DNA from 3 places in the Oceanobacillus sp. FSL W8-0428 genome. Region 3 is predicted to be linked to each of the others. Evidence: a T-box and tRNA genes for the amino acid it is inferred to sense, from the RefSeq annotation. Region 3 holds a T-box; the other regions hold tRNA genes.
The links. The T-box of region 3 lies ahead of thrS (threonine--tRNA ligase). A T-box ahead of a tRNA ligase gene usually reads a tRNA of that ligase, here a tRNA-Thr.

Region 1 (5,168 bases), 1.6 Mb from region 3:
GTGCAGAGAAGTCAGACCGTGAGGACTGGTGGAGCGCTTTGAAGTGAGAATGCCGGTATGAGTAGCGAAAAAAGAGTGAGAATCTCTTTCACCGAATGCCTAAGGTTTCCTGAGGAAGGCTCGTCCTCTCAGGGTTAGTCGGGACCTAAGCCGAGGCCGACAGGCGTAGGCGATGGACAACAGGTTGATATTCCTGTACCACCTCATGATTGTTTGAACAATGGGGGGACGCAGGAGGATAAGGAGTGCGCACTGATGGATGTGCGTCCAAGCATGCGAGGAAGTCAGATAGGCAAATCCGTCTGACATATTTCTGAGCTGTGATGGGGAGGGAAATAGAGTACCGAAGTTCCTGATTTCACACTGCCAAGAAAAGCCTCTAGTTAGATCATAGGTGCCCGTACCGCAAACCGACACAGGTAGGCGAGGAGAGAATCCTAAGGTGAGCGGGAGAACTCTCGTTAAGGAACTCGGCAAAATGACCCCGTAACTTCGGGAGAAGGGGTGCTCACTTGTGAGTGAGCCGCAGTGAATAGGCCCAAGCGACTGTTTAGCAAAAACACAGGTCTCTGCGAAGCCGAAAGGCGAAGTATAGGGGCTGACACCTGCCCGGTGCTGGAAGGTTAAGGGGAAGAGTTAGCGTAAGCGAAGCTTTGAACCGAAGCCCCAGTAAACGGCGGCCGTAACTATAACGGTCCTAAGGTAGCGAAATTCCTTGTCGGGTAAGTTCCGACCCGCACGAAAGGTGCAACGACTTGGGCACTGTCTCAACGAGAGACCCGGTGAAATTATACTATGCGTGAAGATGCGCATTACCCGCGACAGGACGGAAAGACCCCGTGGAGCTTTACTGTAGCCTGATATGGAATGTTTGTGCAGTTTGTACAGGATAGGTGGGAGCCTTTGAAGCGTGAGCGCCAGCTTACGTGGAGGCACCCGTGGGATACCACCCTAACTGTATGACCATTCTAACCCAGGACCGTAATCCGGTTCGGAGACAGTGTCAGGCGGGCAGTTTGACTGGGGCGGTCGCCTCCTAAAAGGTAACGGAGGCGCCCAAAGGTTCCCTCAGAATGGTTGGAAATCATTCGTAGAGTGTAAAGGCAGAAGGGAGCTTGACTGCGAGACCTACAAGTCGAGCAGGGACGAAAGTCGGGCTTAGTGATCCGGTGGTTCCGCATGGAAGGGCCATCGCTCAACGGATAAAAGCTACCCCGGGGATAACAGGCTTATCTCCCCCAAGAGTTCACATCGACGGGGAGGTTTGGCACCTCGATGTCGGCTCATCGCATCCTGGGGCTGTAGTCGGTCCCAAGGGTTGGGCTGTTCGCCCATTAAAGCGGTACGCGAGCTGGGTTCAGAACGTCGTGAGACAGTTCGGTCCCTATCCGTCGTGGGCGTTGGAAGTTTGAGAGGAGCTGTCCTTAGTACGAGAGGACCGGGATGGACACACCGCTGGTGTACCAGTTGTTCCGCCAGGAGCATAGCTGGGTAGCTACGTGTGGAAAGGATAAGTGCTGAAAGCATCTAAGCATGAAGCCCCCCTCAAGATGAAACTTCCCATCACTTCAAGTGAGTAAAATCCCTCAGAGACGATGAGGTTGATAGGTCCGAGGTGGAAGCGTGGCGACACGTGCAGCTGACGGATACTAATCGATTGAGGACTTATCTAAGTTTTTTGATGTCACGTTACTCTTATTTAGTTTTCAGGGTGCAAATTTAAAAAAAGTGTTGCATTTTTATTCTGAAGTGCATATAATATAACTTGTCCTTGTTTTTAAGGAAACATCTTCAAGTTACATATTGTATTGTCTGGTGGCGATAGCGAAGAGGTCACACCTGTTCCCATGCCGAACACAGAAGTTAAGTTCTTCAGCGCCAATGGTAGTTGGGGGCTTCCCCCTGCGAGAGTAGGACGTTGCCAGGCTTTAAATCCGGAGGATTAGCTCAGCTGGGAGAGCACCTGCCTTACAAGCAGGGGGTCGCAGGTTCGAGCCCTGCATCCTCCACCATTATGCCGGCCTAGCTCAACTGGTAGAGCAACTGACTTGTAATCAGTAGGTTGGGGGTTCAAGTCCTCTGGCCGGCACCATTTTCCTTTTAAGGAGCCATTAGCTCAGTCGGTAGAGCATCTGACTTTTAATCAGAGGGTCGAAGGTTCGAATCCTTCATGGCTCACCATTTGCGGGTGTGGCGGAATTGGCAGACGCGCTAGACTTAGGATCTAGTGCCTTCGGGCGTGGGGGTTCAAGTCCCTCCACCCGCACCATTAATTAAATAAAGGCAATACGCGGAAGTAGTTCAGTGGTAGAACATCACCTTGCCAAGGTGGGGGTCGCGGGTTCGAATCCCGTCTTCCGCTCCAAATATTGCCGGGGTGGCGGAACTGGCAGACGCACAGGACTTAAAATCCTGCGGTAAGTGATTACCGTACCGGTTCGATTCCGGTCCTCGGCACCATAAGCGCCCGTAGCTCAATTGGATAGAGCGTTTGACTACGGATCAAGAGGTTAGGGGTTCGACTCCTCTCGGGCGCGCCATCGGGAAGTAGCTCAGCTTGGTAGAGCACTTGGTTTGGGACCAAGGGGTCGCAGGTTCGAATCCTGTCTTCCCGACCATTACATGAATATAATATGGGGCCTTAGCTCAGCTGGGAGAGCGCCTGCCTTGCACGCAGGAGGTCAGCGGTTCGATCCCGCTAGGCTCCACTCAATAACTTTTAAATAAGTTGTTGACAATGGTTTTGAAACATGATATATTAATTTGGTCGCTGTTTTTAAAAGCGACAAAGAAATTGCTCTTTGAAAACTGAACAAAACAACCAGTACGAAAGAAGAAAAACACCTCGTTTTTCTTGAATATTTAAGTCAGAAGTTGACTTCTGAAAGCTAAAGAAACAAACACTTTTATGGAGAGTTTGATCTTGGCTCAGGACGAACGCTGGCGGCGTGCCTAATACATGCAAGTCGAGCGCGGGAAGCGGACAGAACTCTTCGGAGGGACGTTCGTGGAACGAGCGGCGGACGGGTGAGTAACACGTAGGCAACCTGCCTGTAAGACTGGGATAACTCGCGGAAACGCGAGCTAATACCGGATAATACTTATCATCTCCTGATGGTAAGTTGAAAGGCGGCTTTTGCTGTCACTTACAGATGGGCCTGCGGCGCATTAGCTAGTTGGTGAGGTAATGGCTCACCAAGGCGACGATGCGTAGCCGACCTGAGAGGGTGATCGGCCACACTGGGACTGAGACACGGCCCAGACTCCTACGGGAGGCAGCAGTAGGGAATCTTCCGCAATGGACGAAAGTCTGACGGAGCAACGCCGCGTGAGTGATGAAGGTTTTCGGATCGTAAAACTCTGTTGTCGGGGAAGAACAAGTATGATAGTAACTGATCGTACCTTGACGGTACCCGACCAGAAAGCCACGGCTAACTACGTGCCAGCAGCCGCGGTAATACGTAGGTGGCAAGCGTTGTCCGGAATTATTGGGCGTAAAGCGCTCGCAGGCGGTTCTTTAAGTCTGATGTGAAATCTTGCGGCTCAACCGTAAACGTGCATTGGAAACTGGAGGACTTGAGTGCAGAAGAGGAGAGTGGAATTCCACGTGTAGCGGTGAAATGCGTAGAGATGTGGAGGAACACCAGTGGCGAAGGCGACTCTCTGGTCTGTAACTGACGCTGAGGAGCGAAAGCGTGGGGAGCGAACAGGATTAGATACCCTGGTAGTCCACGCCGTAAACGATGAGTGCTAGGTGTTAGGGGGTTTCCGCCCCTTAGTGCTGAAGTTAACGCATTAAGCACTCCGCCTGGGGAGTACGGCCGCAAGGCTGAAACTCAAAAGAATTGACGGGGACCCGCACAAGCGGTGGAGCATGTGGTTTAATTCGAAGCAACGCGAAGAACCTTACCAGGTCTTGACATCCTTTGACCGCTCTGGAGACAGAGTTTTCCCTTCGGGGACAAAGTGACAGGTGGTGCATGGTTGTCGTCAGCTCGTGTCGTGAGATGTTGGGTTAAGTCCCGCAACGAGCGCAACCCTTGATCTTAGTTGCCAGCATTTAGTTGGGCACTCTAAGGTGACTGCCGGTGACAAACCGGAGGAAGGTGGGGATGACGTCAAATCATCATGCCCCTTATGACCTGGGCTACACACGTGCTACAATGGACGGAACAAAGGGAAGCAAGCCCGCGAGGTCAAGCAAATCCCATAAAACCGTTCTCAGTTCGGATTGTAGGCTGCAACTCGCCTACATGAAGCCGGAATCGCTAGTAATCGCGGATCAGCATGCCGCGGTGAATACGTTCCCGGGTCTTGTACACACCGCCCGTCACACCACGAGAGTTCGTAACACCCGAAGTCGGTGAGGTAACCTTTTTGGAGCCAGCCGCCGAAGGTGGGACGAATGATTGGGGTGAAGTCGTAACAAGGTAGCCGTATCGGAAGGTGCGGCTGGATCACCTCCTTTCTAAGGATATATAACGGAATTTTGTACTTGGTTGTTTGGTTCAGTTTTGAGAGAGCAATCTCTCTTTTTGTACCTTGAAAACTAAATAAGAGTAACAACGACATCAAACTTTAGAAATAAGGCAAAAAAGCTATTGATATAGCAACACAACTGATTACGAAGTAATCAGCAAACTTATTCCAAAACTTTAGTTAAGTGAATAAGGGCGCACGGTGGATGCCTTGGCACTAGGAGCCGATGAAGGACGGGACTAACACCGATATGCCTCGGGGAGTTGTAAGTAAACTTTGATCCGGGGATTTCCGAATGGGGGAACCCACTGTTCGTAATGGGACAGGACATCTATCTGAATACATAGGGTAGATGAGGCAGACCCGGGGAACTGAAACATCTCAGTACCTGGAGGAAGAGAAAGAAAAATCGATTTCCTGAGTAGCGGCGAGCGAAACGGAAAGAGCCCAAACCAAGAAGCTTGCTTCTTGGGGTTGTAGGACACTCTATTGGAGTTACAAAGAAATTCTTTAAACGAATCGACTTGGAAAGGTCAGCCGAAGAAGGTAACAGCCCTGTAGTTGAAAAGGAATTTCCTCCGGAGTGTATCCTGAGTACGGCGGAACACGTGGAATTCCGTCGGAATCCGGGAGGACCATCTCCCAAGGCTAAATACTACCTAGTGACCGATAGTGAACCAGTACCGTGA
Region 2 (5,168 bases), 1.4 Mb from region 3:
ATTGTAGTTTACCCAGTAAAAGTAAAGTAGATTAAATTAAGTTGTGTTGTGAAGATTATTCGTAATCGTTACGATTTAAAATTTACAGGTTTTTAGAACGGATGTCAAGCAATTTTTATACTTTTAACATTAAAAGTTTACTACGCTGAAATGATTTATTTGAAGTTGTGGTTATGCAATATCAAAGAGGCATGCTGAAATTCAATACTTTTGAACACAAAAAAATCAGCAGCATAAGAGCTGCTGAAAATAAGATCAGTATTTAAGAGGGTAAGCCTGTAATTGTTTTTACTTCTAAGAATTCCTCAATACCGTAGTCTCCCCACTCACGTCCAACTCCGGATTGCTTGTAGCCGCCGAATGGAGCAGTGAAGTCAGATTGTCCATCATTGACAGTGATTCTGCCAGAGCGGATACTTTTTGCGACATGGGTTAAGGTGTCCGGGTTATTTCCGATAACATAACCTGCTAAACCATAAACAGTACCATTGGCTATATCGATTGCCTCATCTAAATCCTTATAGGTGATAACAGAGAGTACAGGTCCGAAAATCTCTTCCTGAGCAATCTTGTCTTCAGGCTTTACATTGGTAAATACAGTCAGCTTGGAATAATAACCTGTCTCCAAGCCTTCAGGTTTACCGGTTCCGCCGGCAACGAGTGTCGCATCGCTGTCTATTCCAGTCTGGATATAATCCTGTACAGTGTTCCATTGCTTCTCCGATACCTGTGGGCCAGTAAAGGTGGATTCATCTTTTGGATCACCTATAGGAAATTCAGATAGATGACGTTTGATTGCTTCGATAAAATCATCATGAATAGATTCAGGGACAATTGCACGTGTTCCTGCTGTACAAACCTGACCTGTATTGCCGGCAATATTGGAAATCGCCTTTTTAGCAGCATAATCGATGTCTGTATCATCTAATACAATGATTGGAGATTTACCGCCAAGTTCCAGCGCTACTTTTTTAATATCTGGTGCTGCATTTTCCATAATTTTAGTTCCAACTTTACCGGATCCGGTGAAAGATACGAAATCAATATCCGGGTGAGAGCTGATACCATTACCAATTGTATCGCCTGTTCCGGTTACAAGGTTGAATACTCCTTCAGGAACGCCGGCAGCTTCCATCGCTTCGGTAAGCAGCATTGCCGCAAATGGCGTTTCTTCAGACGGTTTTAATACCACTGTGCTGCCAGCTGCAAACGCGGAAGCTAACTTCGTAGAAACTTGGTTTGTAGGGAAATTCCATGGTGTGATTAAACCGGCAACGCCAATAGCATCTTTTTGGACCAAAGAGTTTTCCCGTTTTTCGGTAAACTCAAAATCGCGTACTAGCTTTGCTGCTGTGCGGAAATGGTTTAATCCCATTTGATATTGTACATTTGTGGTAAAAGTTACTGGAGAGCCAAGCTCTGCTATGATTATTTCAATAAACTTGTTTTTCCGTTTCTCATATTCATCTGCAATGCGGTCTAACAATGCAGCGCGTTCTTCTTTGGTTGTTTGTGAAAAAGCCGGGAATGCAGCTCGCGCAGCTTTTACTGCTTTATCGAGATCCTCTTTCGTCCCAGAGCTGATTTCACCAATTTTTTCTTCCGTTGCAGGGTTGATCACATCAATTTTCTCGTTTCCAGTGGAATCAACCCACTGACCGTTAATATAATGCTGTATATAGTTATACATTTTATTACACCCCTTTATATATTTTCCATTAATACTGATTCCCGCTATAAATAGTTATTAAACATAGAAGAAAACTTTGTTTTCAGCCAAAAAAAAACTGCCTTCTCTTTTTAAGAGAGGCAGTTTTGTATATTTTGTAGGAATCAGCCGCCGATAATGTTAAAACCGGCATCCACATGCAATACTTCCCCAGTGATTCCGCGAGAGAGTTCACTAAGGAAGAATAAAGTTGCATCTCCAACTTCATCCTGATCAATGTTACGGCGCAGTGGAGCTTTTTCTTCCACAACATGTGATTTTTCATTAAAATTAGCAACTCCCTTTGCAGAGAGTGTGCGGATTGGGCCTGCTGATACAGCGTTCACGCGAATTCCGCGTTTACCTACATCTTCAGCTAAATAGCGGACGCTTGCTTCCAAAGATGCTTTAGCAACACCCATAACGTTGTAGCCTGGAACAACCTGCTCCGCTCCAATATAAGTTTGTGTGACAATTGAGCCGCCTTCAGTCATTAATTCCTGTGCAGCCTTTGTAACAGATACCAGCGAATAAGCGCTGATTTCTTGTGCCAATAAAAAGCCGTCGCGAGAAGTATTTACATATTCACCTTGCAGTTCTTCACGTTTGGCAAAAGCAACGGAGTGAACTAACCCGTGAATTACACCGACTTTTTCTTTTATTTCATTAAAAGCCTCCTGTACACTCTCATCTGATGCTACATCGCAGGAAACAACTGCTTTTGGTTCAATTTCATGCTTATCTAAAAGTTTGGCTAGTTTTTTATAGGATCTTTCTTGTCTATTCGTAAAAATAAGGTTGGCTCCAGCATTATGTAGAGATTTTGTGATACCCCAGGCGATACTTCTTTCATTAGCAACACCCATTACAACAATATTTTTACCTTCTAATAGTTTTGTCATTTTCATCCTCCATTCAACATTTAACTTAGCACCTATTATAACTGATTAGTACCAGGTGATAAAGTGATAATCTGTTTTTCCTTTTAGATAGAAGAGCATATGTAAATAAAAATTCAGCCTGGGCAAGACTATTACGGAAATATATTTTACTTTCCCGGGAGGACTATCGGTGTATTTTTTAACTGGTTACATGTTTCATTTTATTTTTGTTGAAAAATTAAAGGGTATTATTTAGTAATTTAGCTTATAAAAAAATTTCATTCAGCAGGGAATCATGGTTATTAGTCATAAATAGAGAAATCACTCAAAAGTTGTTTATATTATAGAAGGAAATATTCAAAAGCATGGAATATGTGATGGAATTAAAGCCTCTAAAAACAGCATTGGAATAAGGGACAGGAGGTAATCGAGGAGCTTTTAAAAAATAAAATAAAGTTTTTTTCATTTTTCTCTTTACAAACGGTTGGTTACTCGATATAATAAAATTCGTCAGTTTGCGAGAGATACTTACATAAAGCTTCTCAGACAACGCATCATGGCCCGTTGGTCAAGCGGTTAAGACACCGCCCTTTCACGGCGGTAACACGGGTTCGAATCCCGTACGGGTCACCAATAATGGAGGATTAGCTCAGCTGGGAGAGCACCTGCCTTACAAGCAGGGGGTCGCAGGTTCGAGCCCTGCATCCTCCACCATTATGCCGGCCTAGCTCAACTGGTAGAGCAACTGACTTGTAATCAGTAGGTTGGGGGTTCAAGTCCTCTGGCCGGCACCATTTTTTGTGTATATATTTGAAAGTATGGTTAACAATAATATGGAGGGGTAGCGAAGTGGCTAAACGCGGCGGACTGTAAATCCGCTCCCTCAGGGTTCGGCAGTTCGAATCTGCCCCCCTCCACCATGTTTTTTGTTGGGCCATAGCCAAGCGGTAAGGCATCGGGTTTTGATCCCGTGTACCCTAGGTTCGAATCCTAGTGGCCCAGCCTTTTTTTTATGTCTTTTTTAGGCGGATAGCTTAAATAACAGGAGTCATTAGCTCAGTCGGTAGAGCATCTGACTTTTAATCAGAGGGTCGAAGGTTCGAATCCTTCATGGCTCATTACAAGAATGACAAGTATAAAACACTTTAGGAAAACGGGATAATATTATCTCGTTTTTTTCTTTATAAATAAGTAAACTGTTTTATCCTTATATATATGTATTCAGGTCACTGAGGATTAAAATATATGAAGCGGGAAACAAATCATTAAAGCTCTTGCTTTTTGATATTACGCATAAGAAATAAATCATGAGAAAGTATATATTATAGAAGCATTGTAAGCATATAGACTGGTGTTGTGCATTTTTTTACTTTTAATAAAGTAAAAATTCTTATTTTATTACGATAAAATGATTAACATAATTCCAGTAACGAAATAAGTATCTTCTAAATGAAAAAACGGTAGAATTCGTGTTATAATCAAATATAGTTTAATTTAGTACTTAGTAATAAAAAACATATTTAGATATGATAAATAAAAAGGATGAGCTAGGCATGACCTCTTCAAGAATACCCGGTTTTTATAATATGACGGTAGAAGACAGGCGCGCATTATTACGTGAAGCCTTTTCTTTAACGGATGCAGAAACGCAAAATTTGTCTAACGCAGACGCGCTTACTATTGAAACAGCAGATAATATGATTGAGAATGTCATTGGTACCTATCAATTACCATTTGGATTAGGATTAAATTTTTTGATAAACGGGAAAGGATATGTAGTACCAATGGCTATTGAAGAAGCTTCTGTCGTTGCTTCTGCAAGCCATATTGCAAAAATAGTCAGAGAAGCTGGCGGATTTCAGACAGAGTCAAAGGAAAGACTGATGATTGGACAGATTCAAGTTGTTGGATGTCCTGATTTTCAAGAAGCAAAGCAAAAAATTTTTCAACAAAAAGATATATTAATGCGTGCCGCTGATGATGCTTATCCAAGTATTGTCAATCGCGGCGGCGGTGTGAAGGATTTGGATGTCCGGATTCTGAATGAAGAGGATTCTTCGTCATATAGTAAAATGCTGGTTATGCATATCTACGTAGATACCTGTGACGCAATGGGTGCTAATATGATTAATACCATGGTAGAATCTATTGCTCCAATCGTGGAAGAAATAACCAGGGGAAAGGTTTATTTGCGTATTTTATCAAATTATGCAGACCGCAGCCTTGTAACAGCGAAATGCTTTATACCTCCACATCTGCTGAAAACAGGTTCGTTTTCTGGGGAAGAGGTAAGAGACGGTGTTATTCATGCCTATGAATTTGCTGCTTCTGACCCCTATCGTGCTGTAACGCATAACAAAGGGATTATGAACGGGATTGATCCTGTTGTGATAGCGACAGGAAATGATTGGCGGGCAGTAGAAGCTGGAGCACATGCTTATGCTGCGAGAAATGGTCATTATGGATCTATGACTACATGGTCAAAGGATGAAGAAGGTAATCTTGTTGGTGAAATTGAATTACCAATGTCTATAGGAACAGTCGGAGGAGCAACACGTGTGCATCCGCTCGCTGATTTT
Region 3 (5,168 bases):
TCATGATACGTTTCAATAATTATTTCTCCATCTGATTTTTCCTCCACCAATTCCGCGAACTTATCAATCCCCTGTGAAACGGGATGATTCCAGGCTTTTGACTGAGCAGCTCTAAGTGTAATAACATCTAATTCTGTCGATCCGGAAAGTCTGGCTAACCTTTCATCACCTAAAAATACCATCATGAAAAATACGAAAACAACGAGGATCGGTAGAAACAGCCTTTTCATAACAGCCTCCATTTGACAGCGCTTACATTTAAACTAATAAAAATCAGCTGCACCATCAGTTATTTTTTATTTAAATTTCTTTTGGTTTTTATCCGAAATGTGTACATATCAGGGCGGTACTGTCCAATGTAATACTCAACGACATTACCTTTTTCATCAACTATTGTCCTTTCTACAAGCAATACATTTGATCCGCTAGGTATTTCCAGATATGGTGCTAGATGATCTTCAATTATTTCTGATGTTATATACTGCTCTGCTTCATCCAGAACAATGCCTAACTCATTTTCTAATAAATCATATATTGTTTCCTTATCCAGGTTAAATTCAGATAAACGTTCTCCAATTGATAACGGGTAATAATGCCGCTCAATTGCAATAGGTTTTTCATCAGCGTAACGAAGTCTTTCTATCATAAATATTTCTTCTTTAAATACTTCAATTCCATGTTTATCTGCTGTTAACTTTTTAGATGTTAATAATTTACTTGTTGGCATCATTCCCATTCTTCTTACTGTTTCTGTAAAACTGTTTAAAGAAGATAACCACTCCTGAATTGGAGGCTTCTTATTTACATAAGTCCCTTTTCCGTGCACTTTAATTAACAATCCGTCATTTACCAGCTTTGTGACAGCTTCTCTTACCGTAGTTCTGCTTACTGAATACATATCCATCAATTCTCGTTCACTTGGTATTTTTTCGATAAATTCCTGCGCTTTTATTTTTTCTTCTAAACTTTTACTAAGCTGAACGTGTAATGGAATATATAATGTATCATCAATCATCTTATTTCCACCTCATTGGTTGTGACGTCACTACCAGTTATCACTATTAGAAATTAAAACATTAATTTAATAATAAATCAATATTTTACGAAAAATTACATTATTATAAAATCTTATTAGATTTATTAATAATTTTTATTAATTCTTAGAAATGCATCTATAATGGGGATTATATAGGGCTCTAAATATTTTTTTAGAAGAAAGAAGATTCTCGAATTACAAAAGGGCGGATGATTTTAATTAATCATCCGCCCTTTACTAATATTTTTAGAACTTCTAACTATCTAGCAGCAGCACTGCTTCTTTTTCAACAAATTCACCTGTCCGTTGAAAACCGCTATGTTCATACAATGTTATAGCAACATGGTTATCTTTTACAGCAGATGTGCGCAATTCTTCTTCCGGATAATCTTTTTGAAAGTTTTCTATAAATTTGCTTAAAGAAGCCTTACCATAGCCTTTTCCTTGAAAATCCTTGGCAATCATAAAACGTTCCATCCACCATGAATCTTTATCATATTCTTCATCTGCCGGATAATAAGAATACATTAAAAATCCAACCATATCCTCTCCATAATAAATAGCATATGGATGTTTCTCTTCCTCTTCATAAACTGCTTCCAGTACAGAATACCAATTAGGAGCTACAAAATCTTTTTGATTATCATTCACCTTTAATAACGAACATTTTTTATAATTTGAGCTATCAATTTTCTTAAATGTAATTGTCATCCTCACTCATCCCCTTCAGCTTTAGATGATAATTACATTTTATACTACTTGAACAAGAATGAATAGTAATTACGCGATTTTTTCCAGTCCTTTTATCCTAGACTCGTGAAATTACACATGTCTTATTGCCTTTTCTGCGATTTCTTTTTGAAGAATCTTTTGCACTTCCATAATAGACAAGCTCTGGCTCTGCTTCTCTCCATATTTCCGAACATTTATTGTTTGTTTTTCTTCTTCCTCATTGCCAATAACAAATATATAAGGTATTTTCTTCATTTGTGCTTCTCTTAATTTTAACCCGAGCTTCTCTTCCCGGCAGTCTGCTTCTATACGGATGCCCGCTGCTTTAAAAGTATCTTTCAATTGAGCAGCATAAGGCTGATGCACAGACGATACCGGCAAAATAACTGCTTGAACAGGAGCCAGCCACAAAGGAAAAGCACCTGCAAAATGTTCAATCAGAATTCCGAAAAAGCGGTCAATTGATCCATAAATAGCCCGGTGGATAACCACTGGACGCTGCTTTTCATTATCTGCATTGACATAAGTTAAATCAAACTTCTCCGGCATTTGAAAGTCCAACTGCAGTGTTGCACATTGATGGCTGCGCCCTAAAGCATCTTTAATATGAAAATCAATTTTCGGTCCATAAAATGCGCCGTCTCCTTCATTTACTTGATAAGGCAGGTCTATCCGCTCTAAAACATTTGCTAAAGCCTGCTCCGACATTTGCCAGGCCGCATCTTCACCCATTGAATTCTCTGGACGAGTAGATAATTCAACAGTGTAAGAAAAACCAAACACACCATATACCTCGTCAATTAAATGAATTGCTTTTTCCATTTCCGCTTCAATTTGATCTTCCCTTACAAAAATATGGGCATCATCCTGACAGAAAGTACGGACGCGAAGCAATCCGTTTAAAGCTCCACTGTATTCATGGCGATGTACTTGCCCAAATTCAGCCAGCCTGATTGGCAAATCACGGTAAGAGCGCAGCTTCTGTTTATACATCAACATGTGTCCCGGACAATTCATCGGCTTTAGTGCAAAGTTTGTATGGTCCACTTCGGAAAAATACATGTTTTCATGATAGTGATCCCAATGGCCGGATTCTTCCCATAGCTGCTGATTCATCAGAAGTGGGGTACGTACTTCCTGATAGCCCGCTTTTAACTGCGCTTCACGGGAAAACTGCTCAAGCTCCTGACGGATAATCTGACCATTTGGCAAATAAAATGGCATACCTGGTGCTTCTTCAGAAAACATAAACAGCTCCAGCTGCTTTCCTAATTTACGATGATCCCGTTTTTCAGCTTCTTCTAAGAAATGCAAATGTGCATCTAAGTCTTTTTTTCTTGCAAATGCAATTCCATAAATGCGCTGAAGCATCTCATTATTGCTGTCTCCACGCCAATATGCCCCTGCCAGTTTTGTAAGATGAAATGCCTTTACGTAACCTGTCGACGGTAAATGAGGACCTCTGCATGAATCAGAGAAATCCCTCTGTTCGTAGATAGTAATAGCTTCATTTGCAGGAATACTCTCTAACAGCTCTACCTTATAAGGCTGCTTCTTTTTTTTAAAATAAGCCTGAGCTTCCTCCAAAGAGAGCTCATATGAGCGGATTGGAATATTCTCCTGAATAATATTTTGCATCTCTTTTTCTATTTTCACCAAATCAGATTGATTAATGGATACTTGGCATTTCATATCATAATAGAAACCATGTTCAATAACTGGCCCAATACCAAACTGTACGTTGCCTTTTCCGTAAAGCCGTTCCACAGCCTGTGCCAAAATATGGGCAGCAGTATGCCGCATAACGTTCAGCCCTTCTTCTGAATCCAGTGTCAACAGCTCAATATGACTCTCTTCTGAAACAGCGCAACTTATATCTACCAGCTTACCGTTCACTTTTCCTGCAACAGCATTTTTCGCTAAACTCATTGATATCTGTTCTGCAATTTTTCTTAATGAAGTCCCTTTTTCGATGCATTTCTCTTTTCCATCTGGAAGTATAATCTTTACTTTATTATTCATTTTCTAAACACTCCTTCGACTTATAATTTTTATACAGTAAAAAAGCATACTCTTCCCTCCATACAAAGGGACGAATATGCTTTTCCGTGGTTCCACCCAGCTTCCCATCAAATTAATTTGACGGCTTCATTTTTGCAGTAACGTTGCATGCTTACGGCGCCAGTTGTTACCCTGACGCAGCTCCTGAGGTGGTAAATTATCCTTCCGGTTAGAGAGCTTTCACCTGCTGCTCCCTTCTCTTTGAACCTTCCAAATAATTCATATCCTCTTCATCGCTTTTTCTATTTTAATAACTTTTATGATACTAAAAAAACACACCCTCCCCTTCCTAAGAAGGGGCGAATGTGTTATCTCCGCGGTTCCACCCAAATTTCCGTCAACATTATTAACGGCTTCATTTTGCAGTAACGTTGCATGCTTACGGCGTTAGTTGTTACTCCAACGCAGCTCTGAGGTGGTAAATTACATTTCCTGGTTAGAAAGCTCTCACCTTTTACTTTCCTCTCTTTAAACCTTCCAAGTAATTCATGTCCTCTTCATTGCTTCTCAAAAATAAATTATAAATTATCATACTAGAATTTTTACATTTATGCAACATTCTTTCTTATTTTTAGTAAAATAATCTGCTTCGTTAATTTATTTAAACATTTTGATAATTTAATTCAAATTACTCTACAAGCTCCCATACTCCAGCACTTCCTGGTGTTTCTCCAGTGGTCCACCATTTTGCCTGATATACTTTTCCATTATACGTAACCTTGTCTCCTCCAAGATAGACATTGTTAGCATCCCATGCTGGATAGCCAGGAACTTCTGGATCGGGTTCTCCCGGCCCTGGGTTTGTTCCTTCACCGCCAAAGTTAACATCAATTACATTGTAGAAAGCATTGGCTGTATCATACACATCCCATACTCCTAAAATCACATGATAGCCTGTCCGTTCCGGGATTGTCACTTGATGTGTCACCTTCTCACCTGGCCTTGCGCCTCCGTCATAAACTTCATAGAATGGAATGAGTTCAAATTGATCCCTTGTCAGCGGCTGATTCGGATTCCAATCCGGCTTGGTAATATAATAATGCCATTTTGTTGTTGCATGCTTCGCTGTTAAATGCCAAGTAAATGTGTTTACACCAGAATTCAAATTAACCTTTGCCCAGCGGTCAGCAGTTTGTGCATCCAATTCAGGAAATGTCCCTCCAGCAGAAGCGATTTCTCCATCCGGGATGCTTGCTCCAGGAAATCCTTTCGGTGCTTCCAGACTTTGAGGCTCCCATTGAACGCCTCCACAATTTGTGTTCACCTGTTCTTTACATAATAATCCTCTTGATTTCGGCTGCTCAATATATCCATGTGCAGCAGCAGCCCCCAGTCCAAC

Region 1: it has a tRNA-Thr gene. The T-box ahead of thrS (threonine--tRNA ligase) is inferred to sense a tRNA for this amino acid. The anticodon was not compared.
Region 2: it has a tRNA-Thr gene. The T-box ahead of thrS (threonine--tRNA ligase) is inferred to sense a tRNA for this amino acid. The anticodon was not compared.

The regions. Positions count from the first base shown of each region.
Region 1 covers NZ_JBBORB010000001.1:1,486,269-1,491,436, forward strand. Annotated here, with positions in the region: rRNA gene MKY30_RS06600 (23S ribosomal RNA) at 1-1,673, shown strand, start outside; rRNA gene rrf (5S ribosomal RNA) at 1,812-1,927, shown strand; tRNA gene MKY30_RS06610 (tRNA-Val) at 1,937-2,012, shown strand; tRNA gene MKY30_RS06615 (tRNA-Thr) at 2,017-2,092, shown strand; tRNA gene MKY30_RS06620 (tRNA-Lys) at 2,106-2,181, shown strand; tRNA gene MKY30_RS06625 (tRNA-Leu) at 2,185-2,269, shown strand; tRNA gene MKY30_RS06630 (tRNA-Gly) at 2,291-2,365, shown strand; tRNA gene MKY30_RS06635 (tRNA-Leu) at 2,372-2,460, shown strand; tRNA gene MKY30_RS06640 (tRNA-Arg) at 2,464-2,540, shown strand; tRNA gene MKY30_RS06645 (tRNA-Pro) at 2,542-2,618, shown strand; tRNA gene MKY30_RS06650 (tRNA-Ala) at 2,636-2,708, shown strand; rRNA gene MKY30_RS06655 (16S ribosomal RNA) at 2,906-4,468, shown strand; rRNA gene MKY30_RS06660 (23S ribosomal RNA) at 4,658-5,168, shown strand, end outside.
Region 2 covers NZ_JBBORB010000001.1:1,691,441-1,696,608, forward strand. Annotated here, with positions in the region: gene MKY30_RS07735 (aldehyde dehydrogenase family protein) at 263-1,690, opposite strand; gene fabI (enoyl-ACP reductase FabI) at 1,834-2,610, opposite strand; tRNA gene MKY30_RS07745 (tRNA-Glu) at 3,148-3,222, shown strand; tRNA gene MKY30_RS07750 (tRNA-Val) at 3,228-3,303, shown strand; tRNA gene MKY30_RS07755 (tRNA-Thr) at 3,308-3,383, shown strand; tRNA gene MKY30_RS07760 (tRNA-Tyr) at 3,425-3,509, shown strand; tRNA gene MKY30_RS07765 (tRNA-Gln) at 3,520-3,591, shown strand; tRNA gene MKY30_RS07770 (tRNA-Lys) at 3,635-3,707, shown strand; gene MKY30_RS07775 (hydroxymethylglutaryl-CoA reductase, degradative) at 4,143-5,168, shown strand, end outside.
Region 3 covers NZ_JBBORB010000001.1:3,055,761-3,060,928, reverse strand. Annotated here, with positions in the region: gene MKY30_RS14555 (TRAP transporter substrate-binding protein) at 1-230, opposite strand, end outside; gene MKY30_RS14550 (GntR family transcriptional regulator) at 290-1,015, opposite strand; gene MKY30_RS14545 (GNAT family N-acetyltransferase) at 1,292-1,747, opposite strand; gene thrS (threonine--tRNA ligase) at 1,859-3,790, opposite strand; T-box leader at 4,122-4,339, opposite strand; gene MKY30_RS14535 (lytic polysaccharide monooxygenase) at 4,458-5,168, opposite strand, start outside.